DNA from 4 places in the Arthrobacter sp. SLBN-83 genome. Region 3 is predicted to be linked to each of the others. Evidence: riboswitches for the same ligand, from Rfam matches in the RefSeq annotation. Region 3 holds a riboswitch; each other region holds the start of a gene.
What was found. A riboswitch is a leader RNA that binds a small molecule or an ion and turns the genes downstream of it on or off. The one in region 3 is predicted to bind cyclic di-AMP.

Region 1: another riboswitch for cyclic di-AMP. It lies ahead of FBY30_RS06465 (glycoside hydrolase family 16 protein); the one in region 3 lies ahead of FBY30_RS02335 (C40 family peptidase).
Region 2: another riboswitch for cyclic di-AMP. It lies ahead of FBY30_RS20615 (hypothetical protein); the one in region 3 lies ahead of FBY30_RS02335 (C40 family peptidase).
Region 4: another riboswitch for cyclic di-AMP. It lies ahead of FBY30_RS16535 (LysM peptidoglycan-binding domain-containing protein); the one in region 3 lies ahead of FBY30_RS02335 (C40 family peptidase).

What each region holds. Positions count from the first base shown of each region.
Region 1 is NZ_VFMX01000001.1:1,418,930-1,422,620, reverse strand. Features, by position in the region: gene rpsR (30S ribosomal protein S18) at 1-93, opposite strand, end outside; gene FBY30_RS06475 (single-stranded DNA-binding protein) at 220-795, opposite strand; gene rpsF (30S ribosomal protein S6) at 866-1,171, opposite strand; cyclic di-AMP (ydaO/yuaA leader) riboswitch at 1,552-1,698, shown strand; gene FBY30_RS06465 (glycoside hydrolase family 16 protein) at 1,916-2,818, shown strand; gene FBY30_RS06460 (glycosyltransferase) at 2,951-3,691, shown strand, end outside.
Region 2 is NZ_VFMX01000001.1:683,550-687,240, reverse strand. Features, by position in the region: gene upp (uracil phosphoribosyltransferase) at 1-589, shown strand, start outside; gene FBY30_RS02995 (glyoxalase superfamily protein) at 635-1,051, shown strand; gene FBY30_RS20615 (hypothetical protein) at 1,232-1,978, opposite strand; cyclic di-AMP (ydaO/yuaA leader) riboswitch at 1,984-2,144, opposite strand; gene FBY30_RS02980 (glycosyltransferase family 39 protein) at 2,315-3,691, opposite strand, start outside.
Region 3 is NZ_VFMX01000001.1:524,490-528,180, forward strand. Features, by position in the region: gene FBY30_RS02330 (NlpC/P60 family protein) at 194-979, opposite strand; gene FBY30_RS02335 (C40 family peptidase) at 1,142-1,831, opposite strand; cyclic di-AMP (ydaO/yuaA leader) riboswitch at 1,902-2,079, opposite strand; gene FBY30_RS02340 (M23 family metallopeptidase) at 2,208-3,029, opposite strand; cyclic di-AMP (ydaO/yuaA leader) riboswitch at 3,040-3,251, opposite strand; gene FBY30_RS02345 (metal-dependent transcriptional regulator) at 3,391-3,691, opposite strand, start outside.
Region 4 is NZ_VFMX01000001.1:3,525,419-3,529,109, forward strand. Features, by position in the region: gene FBY30_RS16530 (protein adenylyltransferase SelO) at 1-613, shown strand, start outside; gene FBY30_RS16535 (LysM peptidoglycan-binding domain-containing protein) at 709-1,551, opposite strand; cyclic di-AMP (ydaO/yuaA leader) riboswitch at 1,555-1,725, opposite strand; gene FBY30_RS16540 (TraR/DksA family transcriptional regulator) at 2,015-2,374, shown strand; gene FBY30_RS16545 (DNA alkylation repair protein) at 2,371-2,901, shown strand; gene FBY30_RS16550 (DUF1810 domain-containing protein) at 2,924-3,367, shown strand; gene FBY30_RS16555 (glucose 1-dehydrogenase) at 3,404-3,691, opposite strand, start outside.

The DNA of each region.
Region 1 (3,691 bases), 890 kb from region 3:
CAATGCTACGTCCTTGTAGTCGATGACAGTGATGTCAGCGGCCTTCAAGGGGTTGGACTTTGGTTTGGGCTTACGGAGTTCAGCCTTAGCCATCGTGGAGCTCCTATTCTAGGGAGCCCGTGGACATTGATCCACGGGATGGTGGTGGTCCGGCAGCGATAGCTGCTTTGAGTGCGTTGCACACCTTGGCAGTTCCGGCGCCGGGCCGTTGTTTGGGTTTTAGAAGGGAGGTTCGGAATCGGGGCCGTTGCCCCAGCCGCCTGCGTTGGATACACCGGGCGTGGCCCAGGGATCATCCTGTGCAGCCTGCTGGTTGCCGCCGCCCCAGCCTCCGCCGGAGTTGCCGCCCTGGTTTCCACCAGAGTTGCCGCCTCCGAAGCCACCGCCGCTGTTGCCGCCGCCGAAGCCGCCGCCACCCTGTCCGCCGGAGCGCTGGGTGCGGTTGACCTTGGCGTTGGCGTAGCGCAGGCTGGGGCCGATTTCGTCGACCTCAAGCTCGATGACGGTGCGCTTTTCGCCTTCTTTTGTTTCGTAGGAGCGGCTCTTCAGGCGGCCGGTCACGATGACGCGCATTCCCTTGGTCAGGGATTCGGCGACGTTCTCGGCTGCTTCACGCCAGACAGCGGCGCGGAGGAACAGGGTTTCCCCGTCCTTCCACTCGTTGGACTGGCGATCAAAGGTGCGGGGGGTGGAAGCGATGGTGAAGTTCGCTACTGCCGAACCGGACGGTGTGAACCGCAATTCCGGGTCATTGGTGAGGTTACCGATGACCGTAATGGTGGTCTCGCCTGCCATCTACTGCCTCCTTGTTCGATCCTGGGTGAAGAGTGCGTTTCCTGCGGGGTAAAGAATGAAGACGGCTGAATTACTCAGCAACAACCTTCTGCTCTTCGGGGCGGGTGATCTTGGTGCGCATGATGGTCTCGTTAAGAGACAGCTGGCGGTCAAGTTCCTTGGCGGTCTCCGGCTTGGCGGTGAAGTTCACCACGGCGTAGATACCTTCGGACTTCTTCTTGATGTCGTAAGCCAGACGGCGACGGCCCCAGATGTCAACCTTTTCGATGGTTCCACCATCGTTGGTGATGACGTTCAGGAACTTCTGAAGCGACGGCTCAACGGTACGCTCTTCGACCTCGGGGTCGATGATTACCATCAATTCGTAAGGACGCATATGTGAACCCACCTCCTTTGGGCTAAGCGGTTACGGCATTTCCGTAACAGGAGGTTCATTTGCGATTCCGTGCAATGCCTTGCCGCCGGAACGGAGGCAGGACGCAGCACAGACTTCACTATCTTAGTGCATTTGGACCCGATAGGCGATCTGTGCCTGACTCAAAGGCTAGCCGCGTGGTTCCGGGGACAGTCAGCCCCAGTGCTGCTATGTGGAAAACCGGGCCAGAGGCCGGGCTGCCTCCAGCTCGGAGGACTTCCCGCATGCCTCCCGCGTGAGCCCCGTTACCTAATTGTGATTTTAGCGCCGGGTTCGTGTACGGTCGAGCGGGGGCCGCCCCCAGCCGGCCCCAATCCCGGATGACGCCCAACTCTGCCGCTTCCGGTGATCCACCAAGTACCAGGCAGAGGCGGGGAACCCAAGTCTCACGGGCCTGGCTTGCGCCTGCCCTGGGGTGAAGCCGCGCACGCGGCCGGATGCCTCATCCGAACCCGACAGCTAACTCCGCAGGCGTTGAGAGGTAACTTCCCCATGCCCGCACACCGCAAACACAGCGCCGACCCAGCGCCCCGTTATCAAAACGAGACAGCTTCCAGCTCTCCCCTCCTTCCTTCCACCGAAGCGAAACAAGGCGCCGCGCGGCGGCCGTGGCCCCTCGCTGCCGGCCTCGCCGCAGCGCTTCTCGGGGCGGCTTCCCTGGGCCTCGGTTTGGCACACAGTACCCATCCCACAGATGTAGCCCGGGTGGCGAGCGCCTCCGACACCGGCAGTGGTGTCCCCGTAAACGATGCCCCTACACAGGAGCCTTCAGCTGCTCCTGCCCCCGCAACGCCGGCTCCGGCGCCCTCCCCGGCCACCGCTCCCGCGCCGGTCCCGGCGCTTCCCCAGCCCGCTGCCGCCGCAGAGCCACCGGCACCCGCCGCCCCTGCCACCCCCGAAGCCCCCATCGCCGTGGCGCCCGCCGCAGCCCAGCTCGCCAACAGTGGCGCCCCGGTGCCTACCGGAGTGCCCGGGAACTGGAGCCTGGCGTTTGCCGACGACTTCAACGGCGGCGGACTGGACACGGCCGCGTGGTCCGGCTGCTGGTTCTCCCCCGGCTGCGGAACCATGAATAAGGTCACCACCAGCCCCGCGAACGTCTCGGTGGCCAACGGAAACCTTGCCCTGGGCCTGGCATCCTCCACCTCCGGGGCGTTGGTGTCGACCAACCCGAAGGGCGGGGCAGGCACGGGCTTCCAATTCACCACCGGCTACGTGGAGGCCCGCATCAAGTTCCCCGGCAACGCCAACGGCCTCTACAACTGGCCCGCGTTCTGGACCACGGGGCAGTCCTGGCCGGCCACCGGCGAGAACGACATCGCCGAGGTGCTCCAGGCCAAGATGACCGTTAATTACCATTCCACTTCCGGCTCCCAAAACCAGGGCGGCGTGGGCGGGAACTGGGCCAACGAGTACCACACGTTCGGCCTGCACCGGATGGCCAACTCCTCGGATGTGTACTTCGACGGGATCAAGGTCAAGTCCTACCCCACGAACGACGGAAACGCTCCGCAGTACATCGTGCTGAACGTCGGCGCCTCGTCCACGAACCCGGCCTACGGCCAGCAGTCGCAGATGCTGGTGGACTACGTGCGGGCCTGGCAGTAGCAAGCCACGCACCTGGTGGTGAAGGGCGACGGCGGGACCTCCCGCCGTCGTCCTTCTGCTTTTCCTGTGGTTTCCCTCAAGGTTGCCCAAAGCAACCCTTCCACGCGGGGTGTGATCCATTACACTCTTGCAATGAAGCTCCTGTACGTGACCGAAAGCGTGCCCAACCGGGACCCGGAACTGGGCGATGGAAGCTCCATGATTCCGTACGAGGTGATCCTGCACCTTCCTGCGGATGTTGCCGTCACGCTGCTGACGTTCTCCGGCCCCGTCCCGGTTCCGGCAGACATCAGGAACCGGTGTGAAGCAGTGTACGAACTGGCACCCCGGGAAGAACTTTCAGCCTTTGTGCGGTCCCTGGGCGGCCTCACCGGCTTGGGAAAACAACGGCGTGCCACACCGTCCGCCCGAGCTGCAGCAGCACGCCTGTCCGCCGGCCAGGACGCCACACTTATCCACGGACCGCACGCCCTCTTCCTGTCCCATCACGTCACCGGGCCCCTGGTGCTGCAGACGGTGGACCCCTGGTCCATCCGGGCCGGGATGGACACAGCGATCGCCCGGACCTTCCGGGCCGCCTACCGGTTGCGTGAAGATCTGGCGGCGCGTGCTGAGCGGCAGTTGCCGCCAAGAGCCCGCCTGCTGACCGTCGGGGCGCAGGATGCTGCCGCGTGGTCCGCCAGGCTGGGCAGGCCGGTCAGGAGCATCGCCAACGGAACGGAAGTGGCCACCGGACCCCGGCGGAGGCCGGACGTACCCGTGGTTTGCTTCGCGGGCAGCCTCAACTACGCCCCCAATGTGGACAGCGCCACCGTATTGGTTGAAAAGATCGCGCCCCAGGTGTGGCAGGAGGTCCCGGACGCCCGCTTCGTC
Region 2 (3,691 bases), 160 kb from region 3:
CGTCCTGCGGGACAAGAACACGCCGTCGCCGGTTTTCCGCCAGCTGACGGAGGAGCTGGTGACTCTGCTGGCCTACGAGGCCACGCGGGAGGTCCGCACCGAACCCGTCACCATCCAGACGCCCGTCAGCACCACGATCGGCACCGCGTTCACCAAGCCCACGCCGCTGGTGGTTCCCATCCTGCGCGCCGGCTTGGGAATGCTGGAGGGCATGACCAAGCTGGTCCCCACCGCCGAGGTGGGCTTCCTGGGCATGGCCCGGGACGAGGAAACGCTGGACATCATCACCTACGCCGAGCGCCTTCCGGAGGACCTGACGGGCCGCCAGGTCTTCGTGCTGGATCCCATGCTCGCCACCGGCGGCACCCTGCGGGAGGCCATCAAGTTCCTCTTCAAACGGGGCGCGTCCGACGTCACCTGCATCTGCCTGCTGGCGGCCCCGGAGGGCCTGGCCAAGCTGGAAGAGGAACTGGGCGACGCCAACGTGCACATCGTCCTGGCCTCCATCGACGAGAAGCTCAACGAGAAGTCTTACATCGTTCCCGGCCTGGGCGATGCCGGCGACCGGCTTTACGGCATCGCAGGGTAGTTTTCACCCTTTTTCGATCGGTGTCCCCCCCGCTAGCCTGTGCGGATGGACTGGAAACTCGAACTTGTCTTTGTCCCTGTATCCGACGTTGACCGCGCCAAGGATTTCTATGTCAACAAAGTGGGTTTCAATGCCGACTACGACGAGCGGCCTTCGGACGACGTCCGCTTTGTCCAGCTGACGCCGCCCGGTTCTGCCTGCTCCATCTGCATGGGCGAGGGGCTCTTGGACGCTCCTCCCGGCACGGGGACCACCCTTCAGATGGTGGTCGATGACATCCAAAAAGCGCACGACCACCTGAAGAACAATGGCGTGGACGTCAGTGATATCGAGGTGCTGCCTTGGGGCCACTTCGTCTACTTTGCCGACCCGGACGGCAACAAGTGGGCCGTCCAGTACATCCCGTGGCGGAATACGGGGCAGGACAACAGTGCGCAGGACGCCGGGCAAGGCAACAGTTGAAAGCAAACCGCGGGCCGCATCGTGATGATGCGGCCCGCGGTTTGCTGGAATCCCTCAACTTTGCCCCGTCAACAAGGAGTACGACGGCGGGTGCTGGGGACGCGCCGTCGTGCGCCCCCAAAGGTGGGGAGATTCAGTGGGTGGTTCCCACTTCAAGCGCTGGCGCCAGGGGAGGGGTGCCTAGTACCAGTTGTGTGCCAGGTGGAAGTTCAGTGCGCCGCAGGGGGACTGGTAGCTCTTCTTGATGTAATCCAGGCCCCAGTTGATCTGCGTGCGGTAGTTGGTCAGGTAGTCGGCTCCCGCGCTGGCCATCTTCTCGGCAGGCAGGGACTGGACGATGCCGTAGGCCCCGCTGCTGGGATTGGTGGCCGTAGTGGTCCAGTCCGACTCCTTGGTCCACAGCGTCTGCAGGCACTGCATCTGGTCAGGTCCCCAGCCAAAGGTGGCCAGCTGGCCAGCTGCATACGCCTGGGCGCCGGCCGGATCATTAACCGCGACGACGGGCGCAGGCTCAGGTGCGGGTGCCGGAGCGGGTGCGGGTGCCGGAGCAGGTGCGGGTGCCGGAGCCGGGGCTTCAGCTGCGGGGGCTGCCGGTGCAGGCGCGGGGGCTGGATCCGCTGCCTGGGGCGCCACGCTGATTGCAGCCGGAACCGAGGATGCCGGGTTGGAACGGATTTCGCTCTTCTCAATGCTCATTTGGGCGTCGGCCGCTGCCGTGGAAGAGTTTGAATCGGTGGATGACACCGGAGTCATGCTGCTTGTCGCCTGACCTGCCGCGCCAACCCCCACCAGCACCGCGCAGGATGCTGCGAGGATCCCGGCTCGCGTGCCGAAGCTGGTTTTCTTGGCGGGCTTTGTAGCTGCCTGCTGCTCTGCCCGGTGTTTAGCCTTGGCATGCAGGCGTGATTCTGCCGTGTTTTTGGACATGATTGATCGCCTCTCACACCTGCGGAGTTAGCTGTCGGGTTCGGATGAGGGCATCCGGCCGCACGGAAAGATCACGTGCGTGCTTAACCCCAAGGGCGTTCATTGCCCGGGACGGTGGGTCCCCCGCCTCTGCCGTTGCTCAATCGGAATCCGGGGAAGCGGCAGAGCTTGGCGTCAACCCGGGATATGCGGCCCGAACGGGAGCCGCACCCAATCGACGGTACAGGAAAAGTACGTCAATGTCACATTTAGGTAACGGATGTCACGATCTCCAGCGCGCCGGTTTGCTGCGGGCGCCCCGTCCAATCGTTATTTTGCGTACGCCGGGGGCTGTTGTTACCTGGCGAGGGCGTAGACAGTAGTGCCGCCGATGCTCTGCGGAGTGAAGTTCTCCGACACCCACTGCGCGATCTGCCCGGCGGCATCCGAACCGGAGGTGGACCGCATGGTTCCGCCGCTGATGAAGTAGTGGATCTTTCCCTGCCTCACGAGGTCCTGGAACTGCGCCAGGGTGGGGGAGGGGTCGGTGCCGTTGAAGCCGCCCACCGCCATTACCGGCAGTTCCGTTGCCAGTTGGTACCCGGCGGCATTGTTGGAGCCCACTACCGCTGCTGCCCACGTGTAATTGGATGCGCCGTCCTTGAGCGCGGCCACAAGATCCGCCGACGGGGTGGGTGCGCCGAGAAGTCCGCCCATGCCGCCCCCGGGGCCGCCGGCAAATCCGGCTCCGCCTTGGGCTGTCCCGCCAGTCCCCCCAGTCCCACCGGGGTTGGCCTGCTGCTGGAAGCCCTGTCCTGTAGAGCCCTGTCCTGTAGAACCTTGTCCTGCAGAGCCTTGTCCCATGAATCCCTGCCCGGGGAAGCCTTGCCCCGTGCCCCGTCCGGACGTGTTTCGGCCGGCTGCACTGAAGCCTCCCGGCCCGCGTCCGCCGGCGCCGAAGCCGGAGGCTGGCCCTGCGCTGACGATTGCCCCGCTGTGCGCCGTCGCCGCGGTGGTGAAGGAGTAGGCCAGGGGGCCGGCGAGCGACGCAACAACGGCGAGGGCCGCCGTCGTCCGCTGCACGGAACGCAAGCCCAGGAACCTGTTGAGCCCGATACCTGCTGCGGCCGCCAAACCTCCGGTGAGCACCAGCCAGCGCACCCATGGGCCGTAGGCGGACGTGGTTCCCAGCAGGTAGAAGGCCATCACGGCTGCCATGGCCACCGCAGCAGCCAGGAAGATGCACGCAGCTGCTTCCCGGCGGTGCTGCCACAGCAGAACGCCGCCCAGGCCAGCCAGTCCGGCGATGCCCGGCGCCAGTGCCACCGCGTAGTAGGGATGGATGATGCCGGCCATGAAGCTGAACACCAGGCCCGTCACCAGGACCCACGAGCCCCAGATGATGACGGAAGCGCGGACGGCATCTGTCCGCGGGGCCCGTCGTCCCACCCATAGCAGCCCCGCCGCAAGGATGAGTGCGGACGGCAGGAGCCACGCAACCTGCCCGCCAAACTCGCTGTTGAACATCCGGAACAGGCCCGGAACACCCCAGCCGTTACCGCCGCCCACGCTGCCCGTTTCGTCGCCCGTCAACCGGCCCAGCCCGTTGTAACCCAGGGTTAGTTCCAGGATGGAGTTGTTTTGCGACCCGCCAATGTAGGGCCGCCTGTCCGCCGGAGTCAGCTCCACAGCCAGCAGCCACCATCCGGCGGAAACCAGCATGGCTGCCGCCGC
Region 3 (3,691 bases):
TCGACATCACAAGAGTAAACAGAGAAGTGCAAAATCAGGTAATCGCCGCCCTGGTACCGTCCCGGAAAACGGCGACGCCGGGAGGCCGTCCCCGCCTGCGGGAACTGCCTTAAAAAGCACAGGACCCCCGCCACGAGGGCGGGGGTCCTTGGACATTAGGCACGGGCTGTCGCCTGTGCCGGACGTGGGGTGCTTACCTGACGTGGATGAACACCGGTCCGGAGCCCACGTTTGCACTGAAGACTACGGTGTCGTTGCCGTTGAAGCCACCATGTACGGCCATGCCGTTTCCGGCGTAGACAGCGATGTGTGCCATTCCTCCGCCACCATCGGCGTAGTAGATCAGGTCACCGGGCTGGGCCTGGGAGGCGGGCACAGTGTCACCGAGGGACAGGTACCCGGCGGGCCAGTCGTGGAAGTGGATGCCGACGGCGGCCAAGGCGTTGGTCACCAGCATGGTGCAGTCCTGGTGGACGCCGAGCTGGGCGTAGGCGGCCGAGAGGATTGCGGCACCCTTGCCGCTGGCGGAAGCCTGGGCTGCAGGAGCGGCCGGGGCAGTGGCGGTGGCAACCTTGGCCGTGACCTTGGGAGCGGCAACGGGCTGGGCAGCAGGCTCCGCGGCGGGAGCAGGGGCAGCTTCCTGCACTTCAACCTGGGGCTCCGGCTCGACGACCGGGGCCGGCGTGGTGGTCACAGCGGGCTTCTCAAAGCTGATGGCAATGGTGGAAGCGGCGGAAATCGGGGCGTCGACCGCGGATTCAACTTCCAGCGCGGAGGCGGGAGCGGAGTCGCGCTTGACGTTTGCGTCGGCGGCGTTCGCCGCAATGCCGCTGGTCAGGACCAAACCGGAAGCAGCGGCAATGACCGCGGCCTGGCGGCCCATGCCGCCGGCGTTGTCGCTGACAGCCTTGGCAATGACAGCGATCGAGTTGGTCTTGGTGACCTCGGCGCGGTGCCGTGCGGTAGCACGAGTCGTCATCAGTTCTCTCTTTCGTTTTCCTTGCGACCGCGTGTAGGCAGGCAAAGGGTCATAGACGCGCCGGCATCTTGGGGGTACGCCGGCGCGTCCCGAACGGGGATGTGGTTTCTAGCGAAAAAGCTTTGGGCAAAGAAATAGCCCTTGGAGCATGGAGCCCAAGAACTACTTGTTGAGGTGGTAGTACGACGAGGTACCGGTGGCTGCAGGCGAGTGGAGCAGCGTGCCCTGCGAGGGGTTGAGTGCGCTGATCATCATGCCGTTGCCGACGTAGATGCCAACGTGCGCGCCGCCGTTCTGGACAACCAGGTCACCGGGCTGCGGTGCGGAGGTGGGGGTCATGATGCTCCACGCGTTGGTGCGGGGAATGCTGATGCCGGCCTGGGCGTAAACCCACTGCACGAAACCGGAGCAGTCCCAGCCGGTGACGGGGCTGGTGCCGCCCCACACGTACGAGTGGCCGATGCCGGTGTAGGCGATGGCTGCGATGCCTGAGGTGGCTGCGGAGGACACGGTCTCGGCGGTCTTGGTGACCGGGGAGGCGTCCTGGCCGGCGGCGGCGGCAGCAGTAGCGGTGCGGTTTGCCGTGTCGGTGGACTGCGTACGCACAGCTTCCACCTTTGGAGCAGCAGTGGTCTTGACCACGGGACGCTCGAAGGAAACTGTGGCCGTGGGGGCAGCGGTGACGGCGAGGGCCGTCTGGGCCGAACCGGATTCGGTGGAAGCTGAGACACCGGCAGTGGTGTCTGCAGCGGTGGCCGGCAGGCCCATGCTCAGGATGAGGCCCGATGCGGCTGCCACAACGGCAGCCTGGCGGCCTACGGTCCCGGCATTTGCACTCACGGCCTTGGACACGGCATCCAAGGGGTTGGTGCGAACCGTTTGCGCACGGTGGCGCGCAGAATTATGGCGTGAAGACACGAAGGTAGCCTCTCCCAATGCCTGCGAGGTGAGCTGTCGGATTCGGATGGGAGTCACCCGGCCACGCTGCTTCCTGGGAAGCTTGTGACTTAACCCCAAGGCCTTCTGGATGAAGGCCAAAATTGGTTCCCCCGCCCCTGCCAGACGATGAAATGCGAACGGACCTTGAGCGGTGGCAGAGTTAGGCAATCCACTCAAGAGCGTCAACTTCGGAAAAGTTGACGCGAGTTAGACGGTACAGCAGTTTTGTTTCAATGTCACATTCAGGTCACGGCGGGTCACAGCGATCTGAGAGTGGACAATCATTCGGTTACAACCAGCCCATGGGATCGACCACTTCGCCGTTGACCTGGACCTCGAAGTGCAGGTGGCAGCCGGTGGACGCGCCGGTTGTGCCGCTCAGCGCCACAACGTCCCCACGGGACACGGTCTGCCCCACCTTGACGTTGAAGGATGACAGGTGGTTGTACGTGGTTTCCAGCCCGTTTCCGTGGTCAATGACAACCCGGTTTCCGCCGCCGAACTGATGCCAGCCCGCGAAGGTCACGGTCCCGGTGGCAGCGGCCAGGACGGAGGTCCCGCACTGCGCCACGAAGTCCTGGCCCCGGTGGAAGTCGCCCGAACCACCGGTGATGGGACTGACCCGGTAGCCGAAGGGGGAAGCGGTGACAAGCGAGGCCAGCGGTGCGGCCAGGGTGCCGGCTGACGCGGCGCGCGTTACGGAGCCGGCCGACTGGGCACTCAGGAGTTGCTTCAGCTTTCCGTCCGGGTCCGCCTGGGTCACCACTGCCGAGCGGCTGAAGTCGATCTGGGCACCGATATCGGCGGAGATTTGGGGCTGGGGCGTTACGGAAGAGGCTGCCACCGGGGAGCTACCGGCGGTGTCAGTGGCCATGACGGGACTCGTGGCAGGCACGGTTACGGTCAGCACCAGGCCGGTGGCCGCAAGGGCAATGCCGGCCTTCTGACCTATGCCGCTGGCAGCGGCAAACTCCGTCATCTGGCGGAACGGACCCCGGCGGCGGCGGGCGTCGCGATGGAGGTCGCGGGGACGCTCCGCTGCGGCAGCTTCGACAACCCGCGGCGCCGAAGGGGGGCCGGCAGCACGGCGGCGTCCCCGGGGGGTCTGCATGGTCAAGAAGGGTTCCTCTCTGGAGAAGCCTGCGGAGTTAGCTGTCGGATTCGGGTCAGAGAGATCAAAGACCCGGCCCGCCAGGGGCAAGCTTCTGCGCAGGGGTATTCCCGGAAGAATCCTTCACTGGAGAGGCTTGCTGCTGACGGACTTCACCCCAAGGCAGTCCCCCGCTGCCGATTGTGGTTCCCCCGCCTCTGCCAGTAACGACTCGTGCACCTGACCCGCTGGCAGAGCTCGGCTCCGGATCAGGTAACGCTTAAGTTTCAACGACTGGTTCTACTATAGGGGCTTAAGACCCTTGGTAACAATTCCGTTATCTTTGCGTTGAAGGGCAGGCGCGGGGTATGGCAGCCCGGCTTTAGCCCTGTTCGATGGCCACAAAGACATGTGCGGCCACCTCGGGCGGAAGCTCCAGCGCTCCTTCAATCCCGGCCACCCGCACCGAGATGTAATCGCCCACGCGTTCCAGCGCCACGGCAGCCCCGGGCCGGATTCCGCCTTCGTCCAGCTGCGCCAGCAGCTCCGGCTCCACCTGGATCGGTTCCGCGAGGCGGCTGATGGTCACGCCCGACGCCGGCGCATAGCTCTTCATCGCCTCCACCAGGCTGATGGCGCCGTCACCGAAGCCGGGGGCCGGCTGGCCGCCCAGCGCGGCAAGG
Region 4 (3,691 bases), 3.0 Mb from region 3:
CAGTGGCCGCTACGCCTACGCCAACCAGCCGGTTCTGGCCGAGTGGAACCTTGCCCGGCTGGCGGAGGCGATGCTGCCGCTTATCCACGAAGACCAGGAGCAGGCGGTTGCCCCGGCGGTGGAGGTGCTGGGCCGGTTCCGGGGGCAATACAGCAGGGCATGGACCAGCGGGATGAATGCCAAACTCGGCCTCGGCAGCGGGGAGAGTGACGGGGAAACCATGTCCGCGCTGGTGGACGGCACCATTGCCATCCTGAAGGACGGACCCGTGGATTACACCCTCTTCTTCCGTAACCTTGGCAAGGCGGCCCGGGGCGACCTTCGTCCGGTGCGCGGCATGGTCCTTGATTTGGCTGCGTTTGATTCCTGGGCAGAGCGGTGGCAGGCACTGAAACCGGACGCGGAGCTGATGGACAGCGTCAACCCGGCGTACATCCCCAGGAACCACCTCGTGGAGGAGGCGTTGGCCGCTGCCACGGGCGGAAACCTGTCCCCCTTGCAGCAACTGCTGGAGGCAGTCAGCGACCCCTTTACCGAACGGCCCGGGCTTGAACGCTACGCGGAAGGCGCCCCTGAAGACTTCGGCAACTACATGACCTTCTGCGGGACCTGACAGCTGCAGATGCGAAGGGCGGATGCGGAAAAGGGCGGCAGCCGGTTTTACCGGCTGCCGCCCTTTCTTTTTATGCCTGCGCGGTTGCGCGAAGATTAGGCGACGCGGACCGCGGAGTAGCCGCCGAGCCAGCTGATGGAGTGCACCTGGGTGTCGTAGCCGTTCACGCCGCCGCTGACAACCTGGCCGTTGCCGGCGTAAACGCCCACGTGGCCGGAGGTGATGATCAGGTCGCCGGGAGCAGGAGCGCTTACCATGGTGCCGTACTGGAAGAACTGGGTGGGGGCAAGATCGCCGACGGACTTGCCCACCGAGCGCAGCGCCTTCTCAACCATGGCGGTGCAGTCCTGCTTGATGCCCAGCTGGCCGTAGGCGTTTGCCAGGATGGCAGCGCCGGTGCCCGTGCCGGTGGGAGCTGACACAGGGGTGGCCGAGGCGTAGGACATGTTCATGCCGGTGTTGGCCGGAGCGGCGGCTGCAGTCTGCACGGGTGCTGCTGCGGGAGCCGGAGCCGGTGCCGCGGTGTAGCCGGCACCGGGGATCTGGATCTGGTCGCCCGGGTAGATGACCGAGGACAGGGCCAGGCCGTTGGCGGACAGGACATCGTTCAGGCTGACGCCGTAAGCAGACGCGATGGCACCGAGGGTATCGCCGGAAACCACGGTGTGGACGCTTCCTGCTGCCGCTGCCGGAGCCGCAACGGGGGCGGCAGGTGCGGAGTAGGCCTGCACGTTGGTCTTTTCAGTGGTGTCCGGGCCGGTGACACCGGCGTGGGCCGGCGCGCCGACGCCGAAGGCAATGCCGGACGCTGCAGCAACTGCCAGCGCGGGGCGGCCCAGCGAGCGGGCCTGGGACTTGGCTGTCACGGCGAGGCCCTCGAGAACAATCGAGCGGGCCGGAGTTGCGCGGTGACGGGCAGTGGTGGAATTTTTTGACACGGTTGATCGCCTCTCCCATGCCTGCGGGGTGAGCTGTCGGGTTCGGGCTGGAGATACCCGGCCGGAAGCAACCCCGTAACGGACGGAGGCGCTATCGACTTAACCCCAAGGCCACAAGTGGCCGCGGAAACTTGGTTCCCCCGTCCCTGCCAGCTGGAGCGGTTGTATCCCATGATCAGCGGCAGGGCTCGGCATACTGATGGGAATGTCCCGACTGAGAGGGACACCTGAAGACCATAACCCACATGCGGCGGCATTGTCACATTTGGATAACATACGAGGTCCCGCTCTCGAATTCCGCAAACGTTTGGATGTTATCGGCGGCCGGGTTTGACCTCGTCTAATGCCAGGGCATCAGGACAGGTAACGCTACGGATACGGACGCGCGGTCACAGTGCTGCCCCCTCATCGCAATGGCCGTTTCCATTCCGACACTCCGCCGTCGGACCGCTAGGCTGTTTCCATGCCAGATTTCGACCGGTTCCGGGAGCTGCTCGAAGAGGAGCGGGCGCGGCGGCTGGAGCTGCTGCCGGCGCTGCGGGCTGACATCGCGGCGGCGAATTCGGCCCGGCAGGACTCCAATGTCGATGACGAGCACGATCCCGAAGGGGCCACCATCGCTTTCGAGCTTTCGCAGGCTTCGGCGCTCCTGAAGCAGAGCTCGGCCGGCCTGGACCAGATTGACGCGGCGCTGGCCCGCCTGGCCGGGGGAACCTATGGCATCTGTGCAGTGTGTGGACAATCCATTGCGGAAGGCAGGCTGGAAGCGCGGCCATGGACGCCGTTCTGTATTCTGCACGCGTCTTCGGGCCGGGGACGATGACTGGCTCGGCGGACATGGTGTCCGCGGCGGTGGAGTTCGTTGACCGGACCCTCCAGAACGAGGGCGCCTGGTACCGGGCGGACGACGTCGGGAACCGGCTGGGCTGGGCGATGGACTCTTACGGCTCCTCCATCGGAGCGGTGCGCGGCACGGTGCGCGATGCGCTGCGCAAATTCAAGGACCTGGACCACGACGCCACGGTGATGCTTGCCTCCGCCCTGTGGGGACAGCCCAGGCCCGGCTCCCGCCCGGTGTTTGAGCGCCGGTTGGCGGCCGTGGTGCTGTTGCAGTCAAGGGTGCGCCTGCTCCGGCACTCGGACCTGACCCGGCTGGAAGGCTTCCTGCGTTCTGCCCAGGCGGCTGAGCTGGCGAAACCCCTCCTTGCCGACGTCCTGGTGCCGCTGCTGTCCGGCCTCGGGGAGCGCGAGCGGCAGCGCGCCGGTGTGGTCCTTGCGAGGTGGCGGGACGACCCGGATCCGCAGCTTCAGGCAGCGGCAGCGGCTCTCGAAAACGATTTGCCCCTTTGACCTCGAAAACCGGGAGATCCACATGAACGAGCACTTTGACCTTGACCGTTTTGTTGCCGCGCAAAACAGCGGCGGAACCTATGACCAGGCGCTGGGGGAGCTGCAGGTCGGCAGGAAATCCGGGCACTGGATGTGGTTCGTCTTCCCGCAGATCTCCGGCCTGGGGCAGAGCGCAACGTCCCGCAAGTACGCCATCTCGTCACTCGCCGAGGCACGCGCCTACCTGGACCACGAGGTACTGGGACCACGGCTGCTGGAGTGCGCGCTGGTCCTGGCGAACCATGCCGACCAGTCCGCCGAGGACATTTTCGGCGGCATCGATGCCAAAAAGCTCCGGTCGTCCATGACACTGTTTCTCCGGGCGGCACCCGGAGAAACAGTGTTCAAGACCGTCCTGGCCCAGTTCTTCGACGGCGAGCCGGATCCTGCCACCGACGAAATCCTGGCCGCCCAGGCCGCTGACTGACCCCAAGTTGACGGGTCAGCCAGGCCGGGGGCCCTGCTAAGGCGTGGGGCTTCCGCCGTTGACGTTCAGCGTCTCGCCCACCACATAGCTGGACTCGGGTGAGGCCAGGAAGACGTAGGCGGGTGCCAGCTCCGCGGGCTGTCCTGCCCGGCCCAGGGGGGTGGACTGCCCGAATTCCGGCAGCTGCTCCTTGGGCTGGCCGCTGCTGACCTGCAACGGGGTCCAGATCGGGCCCGGGGCCACGGCGTTCACCCTGATGCCCTTGGGGGCCAGTTGCTGCGCCAGCCCCTTGGTGAAGTTGTTGATGCTGGCCTTGGTGGTGGC